Regions from separate parts of the Streptomyces sp. NPDC030809 genome, predicted to be linked through region 1. Evidence: predicted binding sites of a transcription regulator. Region 1 holds the regulator's gene; the other holds the start of a gene.

Region 1 (7,385 bases):
TGGACACCCTCAACCAGGGCCTCCAGCGCTGGCAGACGATCAAGAAGTTCGCGCTGCTGCCACGGGACCTCGACGTCGAGCACGGGGAGCTGACCCCGAGCCTGAAGCTGAAGCGGCCGGCCGTCGAGCGCGAGTTCAAGGCGGTCATCGACGGCATGTACGAGGGGGCGCGCGAGGCGTAGGCCGGCCGGGCGGGGGTGCGCCCCCGCCCGCCGCGGGGTCCCGCTCCCCGCCGCCGGGGCGGCCGGACCGGACGGTCGGCCGCCCGTCCGGCGGTGCGGGAGAATGGACCCATGCCTTCCGTACTGCCCGACGGCGAGCCCATGCCCGAAGACGGGTCGCTGCCCGCGTCCGCCCTGACCGGAGCGGCGGACCGGCCCCTCGGGTTCTACCTGCACGTGCCGTACTGCGCCACCCGCTGCGGCTACTGCGACTTCAACACGTACACCGCCACCGAGCTGCGCGGCACCGGCGGGGTCCTCGCCTCCCGCGAGAACTACGCCGAGACCCTCGCCGAGGAGGTCCGCCTCGCCCGCAAGGTGCTCGGCGACGACCCGCGCGAGGTCCGCACGGTCTTCGTCGGCGGCGGCACGCCCACCCTGCTGCCGGCCGCCGACCTCGTCCGCATGCTCGCCGCGATCCGCGAGGAGTTCGGCCTCGCGGCCGACGCCGAGATCACCACCGAGGCGAACCCGGAGTCCGTGGACCCCGCCTACCTGGCGGAGCTCCGGGCGGGCGGCTTCAACCGGATCTCGTTCGGCATGCAGAGCGCCCGGCAGCACGTCCTCAAGGTGCTCGACCGCACGCACACGCCGGGGCGGCCGGAGGCCTGCGTGGGCGAGGCGCGGGCGGCGGGCTTCGAGCACGTCAACCTGGACCTGATCTACGGCACCCCCGGCGAGTCCGACGACGACTGGCGGGCCTCGCTCGACGCCGCCCTCGGCGCCGGACCCGACCACGTCTCCGCGTACGCGCTGATCGTCGAGGAGGGCACCCAGCTGGCCCGGCGGATCCGGCGGGGCGAGGTGCCCATGACGGACGACGACGTGCACGCGGACCGCTACCTGATCGCCGACTCGGTGCTCGCCGAGGCCGGCTACCACTGGTACGAGGTCTCGAACTGGGCCACCTCCGAGGCCGGGCGCTGCCTGCACAACGAGCTGTACTGGCGCGGGGCGGACTGGTGGGGCGCAGGTCCCGGGGCGCACAGCCACGTGGGCGGGGTGCGGTGGTGGAACGTCAAGCATCCGGGTGCGTACGCGGCGGCGCTGGCGGAGGGGCGCTCGCCGGGGGCCGGGCGGGAGCTGCTGTCCGAAGAGGACCGGCGGGTCGAGCGGATCCTGCTGGAGCTGCGGCTGCTGGAAGGGGTGCCGCTGACGCTGCTGGCGCCGGCCGGGCTGGCCGCGTCTCGGCGCGCCCTGGCTGACGGCCTCCTCCAGGAGGCGGCCTACCGGGACGGCCGCGCCGCGCTGACCCTGCGAGGGCGGCTGCTGGCCGATGCGGTGGTCCGCGACCTGGTGGATTGACGGGGCCCCGCCGCTGCGCGGGGCTCTCCCTCCACCCGCCCCTTCCCGAAGCGGGGGCTCCGCCCCACACCCCCGGTTCTCAAACGCCGGACGGGCCGGAGTTCGCCGCCCGGCGGGAAAAGCCGGCAGGGTCGGGGCTACGGGGCCGTGACGAAGTCGATCAGCTCTTCGACGCGGCCCAGGAGGGACGGCTCCAGGTCCTGGTACGAGCGGACGCGGGACAGGACGTGCTGCCACGCCGCCCCCGTCTCGGACGGCCAGCCCAGCGCCCGGCAGACGCCCGTCTTCCAGTCCTGGCCGGGCGGGACCACCGGCCAGGCGGGAATCCCCAGGGAGGACGGTTTCACGGCCTGCCAGACGTCCACGTACGGGTGGCCGACGACCAGGACGTGCGGGCCGGCGACCGCGGCGGCCAGCCGGGACTCCTTCGAGCCCGGGACCAGGTGGTCGACCAGGACGCCCAGCCGGGCGTCCGCGGCCGGGGCGAAGTCCGCGACCACCGCCGGCAGGTCGTCCACGCCCTCCAGGTACTCCACGACCACGCCCTCGATCCGCAGGTCGTCGCCCCACACCCGTTCCACGAGCTCCGCGTCGTGGCGGCCCTCCACGTAGATCCGGCCCGCCCGCGCCACCCGGGCCCGGGCCCCCGGGACGGCCACCGAGCCCGAAGCCGTACGGGCGGGGGCGGCGGGCCGGCGGGCCGGGCGGACCAGGGTGACCGGCGCGCCCTCCAGCAGGAAGCCGCGCGGCTCCAGCGGGAACACGCGGCGCTTGCCGAAGCGGTCCTCCAGCGTGACCGTGCCGCCCTCGCAGGCCGTCACCGCCCCGCAGAAGTCCGTACCGGCCACCTCGACCACCAGGCCGGGGTCCGCGGGCACCTCCGGCACCGGTCGGGCCGCGCTCCGCTTCCACGGCGGGGTCAGGTCGGGTGAGTATTCGCGCATTCGGACGACACTAGGCAGGGGCGGGCCCTCAGGGGGCCGACACGCCGAAACGCTCCGCCAGTGTGGCGCGTTGCGCACGGACGAACGCCGCGTCCACCACCGCGCCGTGCCCGGGCACGTACGCCGCCTCCTCGCCGCCCAGGGACAGCAGCCGGCCGAGGGCGGCGGGCCACTGCCTGCGGACCGCGTCGCCGCCGGCCTGGGGCTCGCCGGACTCCTCCACGAGGTCCCCGCAGAACACCACCTCGCGCTCGCCGGGCACGCACACCGCGAGATCGTGCCGGGTGTGCCCGGGGCCGACGTTCGCCAGCAGCACCTGCACCCCGCCGAGCTCCAGCGTCCACTCGCCCGAGACCAGGTGCCGGGGCGGGACCAGCAGCTCCACCGCCTCCGCGGCCTCCTTCTCGGCCAGGCCGTGCCGGACCGCGGAGTCCCGGAGCAGGTCGCGCCCCGCGAGCATCAGCCCGTCCAGCCCCACCGCCCCGTACACCTCGGCCCCCGAGAAGGCCGCCGCGCCCAGGACATGGTCGAAATGGCCGTGCGTGAATGCGATATGGGTCACTCTGCGGCCCGCCAGCCGCTCCGCCTGCGCGCGCACCTCGGCCCCCTCGCGCACGCAGGAACCGGGGTCGATCAGGAGGACCGCATCGTCCCCGACCACCAGTCCCACCGTGCAGTCCCACACCGGGAGGCGCCGCCGGCCGGTGCGTCCGGTCAGCCCTTCCCACCCCGCCTCTTCCCATCGGACGTCCATGCCGCGACGCTACCTTGACGGGCCGCCCTTGCTAGGGGCGTACCTCCCCGCCGTACACTGACCGGGGGATCTCTGGCACTCGGACGGCACGAGTGCCAGCAGCAGGACCGCAACGGAAACGAACAGGCATCACAGCTGGAGGTGTGCGCGATGCTCAGCGAACGCAGACTCGAGGTGCTGCGCGCCATCGTCCAGGACTACGTCGGGACGGAGGAGCCGGTCGGCTCCAAGGCACTCACGGAGCGCCACAAGCTCGGCGTGTCGCCTGCCACCGTGCGCAACGACATGGCGGTGCTGGAGGACGAGGGCTACATCGCCCAGCCGCACACCAGCGCCGGCCGCATCCCGACCGACAAGGGCTACCGGCTGTTCGTCGACAGGCTCGCGGGGGTCAAGCCCCTGTCCTCGCCGGAACGCCGCGCCATCCAGAACTTCCTGGACGGCGCCGTGGACCTCGACGACGTCGTCGGCCGCACGGTCCGGCTGCTCGCGCAGCTGACCCGGCAGGTGGCGGTCGTGCAGTACCCGTCGCTGACCCGCTCGACGGTGCGGCACGTGGAACTGCTCGCGCTCGCGCCCGCCCGCCTGATGCTCGTCCTGATCACCGACACCGGCCGGGTCGAGCAGCGGATGGTCGACGCGCCCGCGCCCTTCGGCGAGGCCGCGCTGGCCGACCTGCGGGCCCGGCTCAACAGCCGGGTCGTCGGCCGCCGGTTCGCGGACGTGCCGCAGCTGGTGCAGGACCTGCCCGAGTCGTTCGAGACCGACGACCGCGGCACGGTGCAGGTGGTCCTCGCGACCCTGCTGGAGACCCTGGTCGAAGAGACCGAGGAGCGGCTGATGATCGGCGGCACCGCCAATCTCACCCGCTTCGGGCACGATTTCCCCCTCACGATCAGGCCGGTGCTGGAAGCGCTGGAGGAGCAGGTCGTGCTCCTCAAGCTGCTCGGCGAGGCCAATGAATCGGGCATGACCGTACGCATTGGGCATGAGAACGCCTACGAGGGACTGAACTCCACGTCCGTCGTCTCGGTCGGCTACGGTTCGGGCGGCGAAGCAGTCGCCAAACTCGGCGTGGTCGGACCGACCCGCATGGACTACCCCGGAACGATGGGAGCGGTACGCGCAGTGGCACGTTACGTCGGACAGATCCTGGCGGAGTCGTAAGTGGCCACGGACTACTACGCCGTACTCGGCGTGCGCCGCGACGCGTCCCCGGACGAGATCAAGAAGGCCTTCCGCAAGCTCGCGCGCGAGCTGCACCCGGACGTGAACCCCGATCCCAAGACGCAGGAGCGCTTCAAGGAGATCAACGCCGCGTACGAGGTGCTGTCGGACCCGCAGAAGAAGCAGGTCTACGACCTCGGCGGGGACCCGCTGTCGGCCTCCGGCGGCGGGGGCGGCGCGGGCGGCTTCGGCGCCGGCGGCTTCGGCAACTTCTCGGACATCATGGACGCCTTCTTCGGGCAGGCGTCGCAGCGCGGTCCGCGCTCGCGCACCCGCCGCGGCCAGGACGCGATGATCCGCCTGGACCTGGAACTCGACGAGGCGGCCTTCGGGACCACCAAGGAGCTCCAGGTCGACACGGCCGTCGTGTGCACCGGCTGCTCCGGCGAGGGCGCCGCACCCGGCACCTCCGCGCAGACCTGTGACATGTGCCGCGGCCGCGGCGAGGTCTCCCAGGTCACCCGGTCCTTCCTCGGCCAGGTCATGACCTCGCGCCCCTGCCCGCAGTGCCAGGGCTTCGGCACCGTGGTCCCGACCCCGTGCCCCGAGTGCGCGGGCGACGGCCGGGTCCGCTCCCGCCGCAGCCTCACGGTCAAGATCCCGGCCGGCGTGGAGAACGGCACCCGGATCCAGCTGTCCGGCGAGGGCGAGGTCGGCCCCGGCGGCGGCCCCGCCGGCGACCTGTACGTGGAGATCCACGAGCTCCCGCACCCGGTGTTCCAGCGGCGCGGCGACGACCTGCACTGCACGGTCACCATCCCGATGACGGCGGCGGCCCTGGGCACGAAGTGCCCGCTGGAGACGCTGGACGGGATGGAGGAGGTGGACATCCGGCCCGGTACCCAGTCCGGCCAGTCCATCCCGCTGCACGGGCGCGGAGTCACGCACCTGCGCGGCGGAGGCCGCGGCGACCTCATCGTCCACGTCGAGGTCCAGACCCCGAACAAGCTGGACCCGCAGCAGGAGGACCTGCTCCGCCAGCTCGCCAAGCTGCGCGGCGAGGAGCGCCCGCTGGGCCAGTTCCAGCCCGGGCAGCAGGGTCTCTTCAGCCGCCTGAAGGACGCCTTCAACGGCCGCTGACCGCCGCTGCGAGGCCGTTTTCAACGCCGCCGACCGGTCGCCGTTCCGCCGCCCGCACGGGCGGCGGACGGCCCGTGGCGGGTTCCGTCCGGCGGACTATGCCAGGCGGATGACCTGATTCGGCCTGCTGCGGGGGACATGGCACGATGCGCTCATGTCCTCCGCACTGAGCGCCCTCTGCCGGTACCCGGTCGTGCAGGCTCCCATGGCGGGCGGCGGCTCCTGCCCCGAGCTGGCCGCGGCCGTCTCGGCGGCGGGCGGACTCGGCTTCCTGGCGGGCGGCTACAAGACCGCCGACGGCATGTACCAGGAGATCAAGCGGCTGCGCGCGCTCAGCCCCCACCCCTTCGGGGTCAACCTGCTGATGCCGCAGCCGGCGGCCGCCGACCCGGCCTCGGTCGAGGCCTACCGGGGGCAGCTCGCCGGCGAGGCCACCTGGTACGACACCCCGCTCAGCGAGGACGTCTTCGCCTGCTCCGACGACGGCTACGACGCCAAGGTCGCGATCCTGCTCGACGACCCGGTGCCCCTCGTCTCCTTCACCTTCGGCTGCCCCGACCCCGCGACCCTCGACGCGTTCCACCGGGCGGGCACCCGTACCGCCGTCACCGTCACCTCGGCCGAGGAGGCCCGGACCGCGCAGAGCGCCGGCGCCCAGGCCGTGTGCGTCCAGGGCATCGAGGCCGGCGGCCACCAGGGCACCCACCGCGACGACCCGGAGGCCGACGGCAGCGGCTTCGGGCTGCTGCCGCTCGTGGCCCAGGTCCGCGAGGCGGTGGCGGTCCCGATCATCGCCGCGGGCGGGCTCATGCGCGGGGCGCAGATCGCCGCCGTGCTGGCCGCGGGCGCGGAGGCGGCGCAGCTGGGCACCGCCTTCCTGCCCTGCCCCGAGTCGGGCGCCAGCCCGGTGCACAAGCAGGCCCTGACCGACCCGCTGTTCGTCCGCACCGAGCTGACCCGGGCCTTCTCCGGGCGCCCGGCCCGCGGGCTGGTCAACCGCTTCATGCGGGAACACGGCCCCTACGCGCCGGCCGCGTACCCGCAGGTGCATCATCTGACCACCGGACTGCGCAAGGCCGCCGCGGAGGCGGGCGACCCGCAGGGGATGGCCCTGTGGGCCGGACAGGGCCACCGGCTGGCCCGCACCCTGCCCGCCGGGCAGCTGGTGGAAGTGCTCGCGGCCGAACTGGCCGAAGCGCAGAGTGCGTTGCAGATGAGGAGTGCGTCATGACCGCCCCCGTGTTCGTGGTCGACAAGGTGCCCGCCGGACCGCAGTTCGTCCTGGACGGACCCGAAGGCCGGCACGCGGTCTCCGTGAAGCGCCTGGAGCCCGGCGAGGAGGTCGTCCTCACCGACGGGCAGGGCGCCTGGGCCGAGGGCGTGGTCGCCGCCGCCGAGGGCAAGGACCGGCTGGTGGTCGACGTACGGGCGGTGTCCGAGGAGCCCGAGCCCGACCCGCGGATCACCGTGGTGCAGGCCCTGCCCAAGGGGGACCGGGGCGAACTCGCCGTCGAGACCATGACCGAGACCGGGGTGGACGCGATCGTGCCCTGGCAGGCCTCCCGCTGCATCACGCAGTGGCGCGGGGACCGCGGCGCCAAATCCCTGGCCAAGTGGCGCAACACGGCCCGCGAGGCGGGCAAGCAGTCCCGCCGGGTCCGCTTCCCCGAGGTCACCGAGGCCATGTCCACCAAGCAGGTCGCCGCCCTGCTCGCCGGGGCCGACCTCGCCGTGGTCCTGCACGAGGACCGGGACGCCGACAGCGGGGCGCTGGCCCTGGCCGAGCTGCCCGCCACCGGCTCCATCGTGGTCGTCGTGGGCCCCGAGGGCGGGGTCTCCCCGGAGGAGCTGGCG
Region 2 (7,385 bases), on a different contig from region 1:
CTTCGAGGCCCTGCGCGACCCGCTCGCCCACCTCGCCCACAAGCACGGCCTGATCCTGGAGCCCGGCCGCGCCGTCCTCGAACTGCGCCCCCCGGGCATGGACAAGGGCGTCGCCCTCGCCGGCTACCTCGCCGAGACCGGCGCCCGGGCCGTCCTCTACGCCGGGGACGACCTCGGGGACCTCGCCGCCTTCGCCGCCGTCGAGAAGCTCCGCGCCGACGGCCTGCCCGGACTGCTCGTGTGCAGCGGCTCCTCCGAGGTGCCCGAGCTGGCCGCCCGGGCCGACCTGGTCCTCGACGGCCCGGCCTCGGTCGTCGCGTTCCTCGCCGCCCTGGCCGCGGAGATCAGCGCAGCAGGTCCGCCAGCTGCCGGGTGAACCAGCGGGCCGGCGGCAGCGCGGTGGCCGCCGCCGCCAGGCGCTTGGTCCGCTCGGCCCGCTCCGGCTCCGGCAGGGACAGCGCCGCGTGCAGGGCCGCCGCCGTCTCGGACACGTCGTACGGGTTCACCGCGAAGGCGTCCTCGCCCAGCTCCGGGAAGGCCCCCGCCTCCCGCGACAGCACCAGCGCGCACCCGGCCTCCGAGACCACCGGGATCTCCTTCGCCACCAGGTTCATCCCGTCGCGCACCGGGTTCACCAGCGCCACGTCCGCCATCCGGTACGCGGCCAGCGAGCGGGCGAAGTCGTCCTGGACGGACACCAGCACCGGCTGCCAGTCCGCCGTCCCGAACTCCTCGTTGATCCGCTGCGCGAGCGCGGACACCTCCGCCGTGTAGTCCCGGTAGACCGCCAGGTCCTGCCGCGAGGGGTAGGCCGAGGCCAGGTGCACCACCCGGCCGCGCCACTCCGGCCGCTCCGCCAGCAGCTCCCGGTAGGCCAGCAGCCCGCGCACGATGTTCTTCGACAGCTCGGTCCGGTCCACCCGCACCACCGTGCGCCGGTCCCCGACCTCCGCCCGCAGCCCCGCAAGCCGGTCGTTCACGTCCGGCCGGTGCGCCAGCTCCCGCAGCTCCTCGCCGTCCACCCCCAGCGGGTGCACCGCGACCTCGGTCCGGCCCAGCCGCTCGGGACCGGCGCACCGCCGGAACAGGTCCGCCCACACCTCGGTGTGGAAGCCCAGCCGGTCCGCGCCGAGCATCCCCCACAGCAGCCGCTCCCGGATGTCCTCCGGCAGCATCCGGAAATAGGCCGGATCCGCCCACGGGGTGTGCGTGAAGTGGCCGATCCGCAGGTCCGGGCGCCGCTCCCGCAGCAGCCCGGGCACCAGCGCCAGCTGGTAGTCCTGCACCAGGACCGCCGCCCCGGGGGCCGCCTCCGCCGCCAGCGCCTCGGCGAAGGCCAGGTTGTACGCCTCGTACGCCTGCCACTGGCGCCGGAACGCGGAGTCGAAGACCGGCTCGCGCGGGATGTCGTACAGGTGGTGGTGGACGAACCACAGGACCGAGTTCGCGATCCCGTTGTAGGCGTCCGCGTAGACCTCCTCCGGGATGTCCAGCATCCGGACCCCCGGTTCGGAGACCCCGCGCCGGACCGCCTCCCGGTCCGCCGGGCCCAGGGCCGCGCACACCCACAGGGCCTCCGGCTGCCCGGCCAGGGCCGCCGACAGGCCGGAGACCAGCCCGCCCCCGCCGCGCCGGGCCGTCAGGGCCCCGTCCTCGGAAAGCGTGTAAGACAGCGGGCCACGGTTCGCTGCAACGAGCACGTGAGAAGCCATGCGGCCAACCTAGCCCGGCCCGCTCCCGCTCAAACGTTTCCGGCGCGCGGGCCGCCGCACGGCGCACGCCTCAGGCCACGCGCCGCACCGGGCGCCCCCGGGCCCGCACCCCGTACGCGCGGTACGCCGTCCGGCCGGTACGCCGCGGTGCCCGCGGGCCGGTCAGGCCACGCGCCGCTGCCCGTACTCCTCGATCTCCCGCATCGGCGGCCGCTCCTCCGTGTCCACCGGGTACGTCCGCGGCACGAAGCCCTCCGGGCCCCGCTCGAACTGCACCAGCTCGGGCCGCACCAGGTGCGCCCGCGAGAGCCGCACCTGCGCGGTCCGGTAGATCGCGGCGGCCATCCGGCCCAGTGCCTGCCCGTCCTGGTGCCGGTGGATCCGCACCCCCACGTCCACCTGCGCCAGCGCGTCCAGCCCGACCGTGTGCAGGGCGTCCACCAGCAGGCCCAGCTCCACCCCGTACCCGACGGGGAACGGCAGCCGCTCCAGCAGGGACCTCCGTACGGCGTACTCCCCGCCCAGCGGCTGCACGAAGCCGGCCAGCTGCGGCCAGTGCAGGTTGAGCAGCGGGCGGGCCACCAGCTCCGTGACCCGGCCGCCCTGCCCCGGCGAGTCGCCCTGCGCCGACCCGGCCAGCCGCAGCGGCCGGTCGTACATGGCCTTCACGAAGTGCACGTCCGGGTCGGTCAGCAGCGGGCCGACGATCCCGGACACGAAATCGGCCGAGAAGTCCCGCAGGTCGGCGTCCACGAAGCACACGACGTCCCCGGTGGTCGCCAGCAGCGAGCGCCACAGCACCTCGCCCTTGCCCGGCAGGGCCGGGATCCGCGGCAGGATCTCGTCCCGGTGCACCACCCGGGCGCCCGCCTTCGCGGCCACCTCGGCGGTCCGGTCGGCGGACCCGGAGTCCACCACGACCAGCTCGTCCACCAGCGGAACCGCCTCGATCAGCTCGCGCCGGACCACCTCGACGATCTGCCCGACCGTCTCCTCCTCGTCGAGCGCGGGCAGCACCACGCTGACCGTCGTCCCCGCCGCCCGTTTGGCTGCGAGCAGCAGGTCGAGCGGACGGTCGGCGGCCGACCAGGAACGGCCGGCCAGCCAGCGCTCCACCTCATCCAGCACGGTCGGTACTCCCCTGTTCCTGACCGTTTTCCGGCCGAAAAGTGATCCATCTCGCGGTTCGGACACCCGTCTCAACGGTCCGCACCTTCGGTTACAGTCTTGAACAACGCGGACGACCATCGCATGTCGGGGTCGCCCCGCGCACAAACGCCCGGCCGCGCGCGAGCGCAGCGCCGGAGCCATACCGCTCATCCAGAGGGGCAGAGGGACACGGCCCGTTGAAGCCCCGGCAACCCTCCAGTCGGTTCACTCGCGATCTCCGCAACAGAAGCGAGGCCACCACCGGCTAGGGAAGGTGCCAATTCCGTCTCATGGCGACGTCCGCCATGGGGAAGATGAGGAGAAAGGGCCTCGCCATCATGGCTGTACAGACTGTTACCCCTACGCCGGTCGCCTCCGTCGATCTCGGTCCCGCCGCCGCCCTGTCCTGTCGCGAGTGCGGCACGCGGTTCGACCTCGGTCCCATCTTCGCCTGCGCCGAGTGTTTCGGCCCCCTCGAAGTCGCGTACGAGCTGCCCGCCGGTGATCCCGAGGCCCTCCGGGCGCAGATCGAGGCCGGCCCGGACAGCATCTGGCGCTACGCCCCCCTCCTGCCGGTCCCGGCGGACGTGGCGGACAAGCCGAACCTGAACCCCGGCTTCACCAAGCTCGTCGACGCCGCGAACCTGGCCAAGGAGCTGGGCGTCACCGGCAAGCTCTACGTCAAGGACGACTCCGGCAACCCGACGCACTCCTTCAAGGACCGCGTCGTCGCGATCGCCGTCGAGGCCGCCCGCGCCTTCGGCTACACCACCCTCTCCTGCTCCTCCACCGGCAACCTGGCCGGCGCCGTCGGCGCCGCCGCCGCCCGCGCCGGCTTCCGCTCCTGCGTGTTCATCCCGCACGACCTGGAGCAGGGCAAGGTCGTCATGGCCGCGGTGTACGGCGGGGACCTGGTCGGCATCGAGGGCAACTACGACGACGTGAACCGCTTCTGCTCCGAGCTCATCGGCGACCCGCTGGGCGAGGGCTGGGGCTTCGTCAACGTCAACCTGCGCCCCTACTACGGCGAGGGCTCCAAGACCCTGGCGTACGAGATCTGCGAGCAGCTCGGCTGGCAGCTGCCCGACCAGATCGTCATCCCGATCGCCTCCGGCTCCCAGCTCACGAAGATCGACAAGGGTCTCCAGGAGCTCATCAAGCTGGGCCTGGTCGAGGACAAGCCGTACAAGATCTTCGGCGCCCAGGCCGAGGGCTGCTCCCCGGTCTCCACCGCCTTCAAGGCCGGCCACGAGGTGGTCCGCCCGCAGAAGCCGAACACCATCGCCAAGTCCCTGGCGATCGGCAACCCGGCCGACGGCCCGTACGTCCTGGACATCGCGCGCCGCACCGGCGGCTACGTGGAGGACGTCAACGACGAGCAGGTCGTGGACGCGATCCGGCTGCTCGCCCGGACCGAGGGCATCTTCGCCGAGACCGCGGGCGGCGTGACCGTCGGCGTGACGAAGAAGCTCATCGAGGACGGCCGCCTCGACCCGAGCCTCACCACCGTCGTCCTCAACACCGGCGACGGCCTCAAGACCCTGGAAGCGGTCTCCGGCACCGGCCAGACCGCGACCATCCGCCCGAGCCTGGACGCGTTCCGCGCCGCCGGCCTGGCCTGACCATCCCCCTGCACCCCGGAAGGGCAGTAGAGCCATGAGCGTCAACGTCCGCATCCCCACCATCCTGCGCACCTACACCGGCGGCCGGGCCGAGGTCCCCGCCGAGGGCGCCACCCTCGCCGAGGTCATCGCGTCCCTGGAGAGCAACCACCCGGGCATCGCCGCCCGCGTGCTCGACGACCAGGGCAAGCTGCGCCGCTTCGTGAACGTCTACGTGAACGACGACGACGTGCGCTTCGAGGGCGGCCTCGCGACGGCCACGCCGGACGGCGCGGGCGTGTCGATCATCCCGGCGGTCGCGGGCGGCTGCTGACCCCTTCCGGAGTTCCGAAGACTTCTTCTGAATTGCCCCTTCCGCAAAAGCGGAGGGGGCAATTCTGCTTGATTGGGCGCGGTAGGGTTGGGGTAGCCCCCGGCGTTGTTTGTGTTCCTCGTGTGTGAGTACGGTCGGCGAGGGGCGACATCGGGCCAATGTGCGTGCGCCGTATGTCACTTGGGGTGGGATTTGTCCTGCCCGACTTGCCCGGGAATCTACGCGGTTTTCGCGTGATGTCGATGTATTGACGTGTCTTGAATTCTCGTCGGAATGACCTGTTGCAGACCGCGGTCGGGCAGATACATTCAGCCGCGGTCGAAGCGTTCCGGCGCACTTTCTGACCCGGGACCGCGAAGTGCGGTCCTGTTGCAAGGGCCAGTAACAGGGGAGTTAGCCATGGCTCAGGGCACCGTCAAGTGGTTCAACGCGGAGAAGGGCTACGGCTTCATCGCGGTCGACGGTGGTGCGGACGTGTTCGTCCACTACAGCGCGATCCAGATGGACGGGTACCGCACCCTTGAAGAAGGTCAGCGAGTCGAGTTCGAGATCTCGCAGGGCCAGAAGGGTCCGCAGGCGGACATGGTCAAGCTCGCACTCGGCTGAGCCCGGGCGATCGACCGACCACCGACGCTTACACGCACGAGGGGCCTGCATCCACACCGGATGCGGGCCCCTCGTGCGTGTGCGGGGCGCCTTCGGCAGGCGTACGCCGCACCGGGGGCACGCGCACCTTCCGGACGGGTGCGCGGACCTTCGCTGCGCCCCCGCCGAGTCGTGAGAGCCGCTTGCACTCGGAGGGGTCGAGTGCTAATCATTGGCGTTAGCACTCTCCGGGTGAGAGTGATAAAGACGAGGACCGGGTCGGTGAGGCCCGCAGGCCTGCGGGGCAAGGAACCGCACGGCATGCAGGCCGTCCGTCGCGGGCGCCAGGCGCGGTCCGAAGCAATCCACCCCAGTCCGGGAGGACCACTTCAATGGCCAAGATCATCGCGTTCGACGAGGAGGCCCGGCGCGGTCTCGAGCGCGGCATGAACCAGCTCGCCGACGCCGTCAAGGTCACCCTTGGCCCCAAGGGTCGCAACGTCGTCCTTGAGAAGAAGTGGGGCGCCCCCACGATCACCAACGATGGTGTGTCCATCGCCAAGGAGATCGAGCTGGAGGACCCGTACGAGAAGATCGGCGCCGAGCTGGTCAAGGAAGTCGCCAAGAAGACGGACGACGTCGCCGGCGACGGTACGACCACCGCCACCGTCCTCGCCCAGGCCCTGGTCCGCGAGGGCCTGCGCAACGTGGCCGCCGGCGCCAACCCGATGGCCCTCAAGCGTGGTATCGAGAAGGCCGTCGAGGCCGTCTCGGGCGCCCTGCTGGAGCAGGCGAAGGATGTCGAGACCAAGGAGCAGATCGCTTCCACGGCCTCCATCTCCGCCGCCGACACCCAGATCGGCGAGCTCATCGCCGAGGCCATGGACAAGGTCGGCAAGGAAGGCGTCATCACCGTCGAGGAGTCCCAGACCTTCGGTCTGGAGCTGGAGCTCACCGAGGGCATGCGCTTCGACAAGGGCTACATCTCGGCGTACTTCGCCACCGACATGGAGCGTATGGAGGCCTCGCTGGAGGACCCGTACATCCTGATCGTGAACTCCAAGGTCGGCAACGTGAAGGACCTCCTTCCGCTGCTGGAGAAGGTCATGCAGTCCGGCAAGCCGCTGCTGATCATCGCCGAGGACGTCGAGGGCGAGGCCCTGTCCACCCTGGTCGTCAACAAGATCCGCGGCACCTTCAAGTCCGTCGCGGTCAAGGCCCCGGGCTTCGGCGACCGCCGCAAGGCCATGCTGGGCGACATCGCCATCCTCACCGGTGGCACGGTCATCTCCGAGGAGGTCGGCCTCAAGCTGGAGAACGCGGGCCTCGACCTGCTCGGCCGCGCCCGCAAGGTCGTCATCACCAAGGACGAGACCACCATCGTCGACGGTGCCGGTGACAGCGACCAGGTCGCCGGTCGCGTGAACCAGATCCGCGCCGAGATCGAGAACTCCGACTCGGACTACGACCGCGAGAAGCTCCAGGAGCGCCTGGCGAAGCTCGCGGGCGGCGTGGCGGTCATCAAGGCCGGTGCCGCGACCGAGGTCGAGCTCAAGGAGCGCAAGCACCGCATCGAGGACGCCGTTCGCAACGCGAAGGCGGCCGTCGAGGAGGGCATCGTCGCCGGTGGTGGCGTGGCCCTGCTGCAGGCCTCCCAGGTCTTCGAGAAGCTGGAGCTGGAGGGCGACGAGGCCACCGGTGCCGCCGCCGTCAAGCTGGCGCTCGAGGCCCCGCTGAAGCAGATCTCCGTGAACGCCGGCCTCGAGGGTGGCGTCATCGTGGAGAAGGTGCGCAACCTGCCCGTCGGCCACGGCCTGAACGCCGCCACCGGCGAGTACGTGGACATGATCGCCGAGGGCATCATCGACCCGGCGAAGGTCACGCGCTCCGCGCTGCAGAACGCGGCCTCCATCGCCGCGCTGTTCCTCACCACCGAGGCCGTCATCGCCGACAAGCCGGAGAAGGCTGCTGCCGCTCCGGGCGGCATGCCGGGCGGTGACATGG

What was found. Region 1 encodes HrcA, which represses chaperone genes, less so after heat shock. Its sites were predicted from a motif close to TTNGCACTCNGNNNNNCNGAGTGCNAA; they were not measured.
Region 2: groL (chaperonin GroEL) is a predicted target of HrcA. The motif match lies at 5,584-5,610, and genes of this name have one in related genera.

The regions. Positions count from the first base shown of each region.
Region 1 covers NZ_JBVIDV010000002.1:160,451-167,835, reverse strand. The annotation lists gene ACZ407_RS03465 (AMP-dependent synthetase/ligase) at 1-182, shown strand, start outside; gene hemW (radical SAM family heme chaperone HemW) at 294-1,526, shown strand; gene ACZ407_RS03455 (DUF3097 domain-containing protein) at 1,664-2,470, opposite strand; gene ACZ407_RS03450 (MBL fold metallo-hydrolase) at 2,499-3,224, opposite strand; gene hrcA (heat-inducible transcriptional repressor HrcA) at 3,375-4,391, shown strand; gene dnaJ (molecular chaperone DnaJ) at 4,392-5,531, shown strand; gene ACZ407_RS03435 (nitronate monooxygenase) at 5,686-6,762, shown strand; gene ACZ407_RS03430 (16S rRNA (uracil(1498)-N(3))-methyltransferase) at 6,759-7,385, shown strand, end outside.
Region 2 covers NZ_JBVIDV010000025.1:12,883-20,267, reverse strand. The annotation lists gene otsB (trehalose-phosphatase) at 1-376, shown strand, start outside; gene ACZ407_RS28340 (alpha,alpha-trehalose-phosphate synthase (UDP-forming)) at 345-1,712, opposite strand; gene ACZ407_RS28335 (glucosyl-3-phosphoglycerate synthase) at 1,875-2,840, opposite strand; SAM riboswitch class I at 3,026-3,182, shown strand; gene thrC (threonine synthase) at 3,200-4,483, shown strand; gene ACZ407_RS28325 (MoaD/ThiS family protein) at 4,518-4,796, shown strand; gene ACZ407_RS28320 (cold-shock protein) at 5,196-5,402, shown strand; gene groL (chaperonin GroEL) at 5,774-7,385, shown strand, end outside.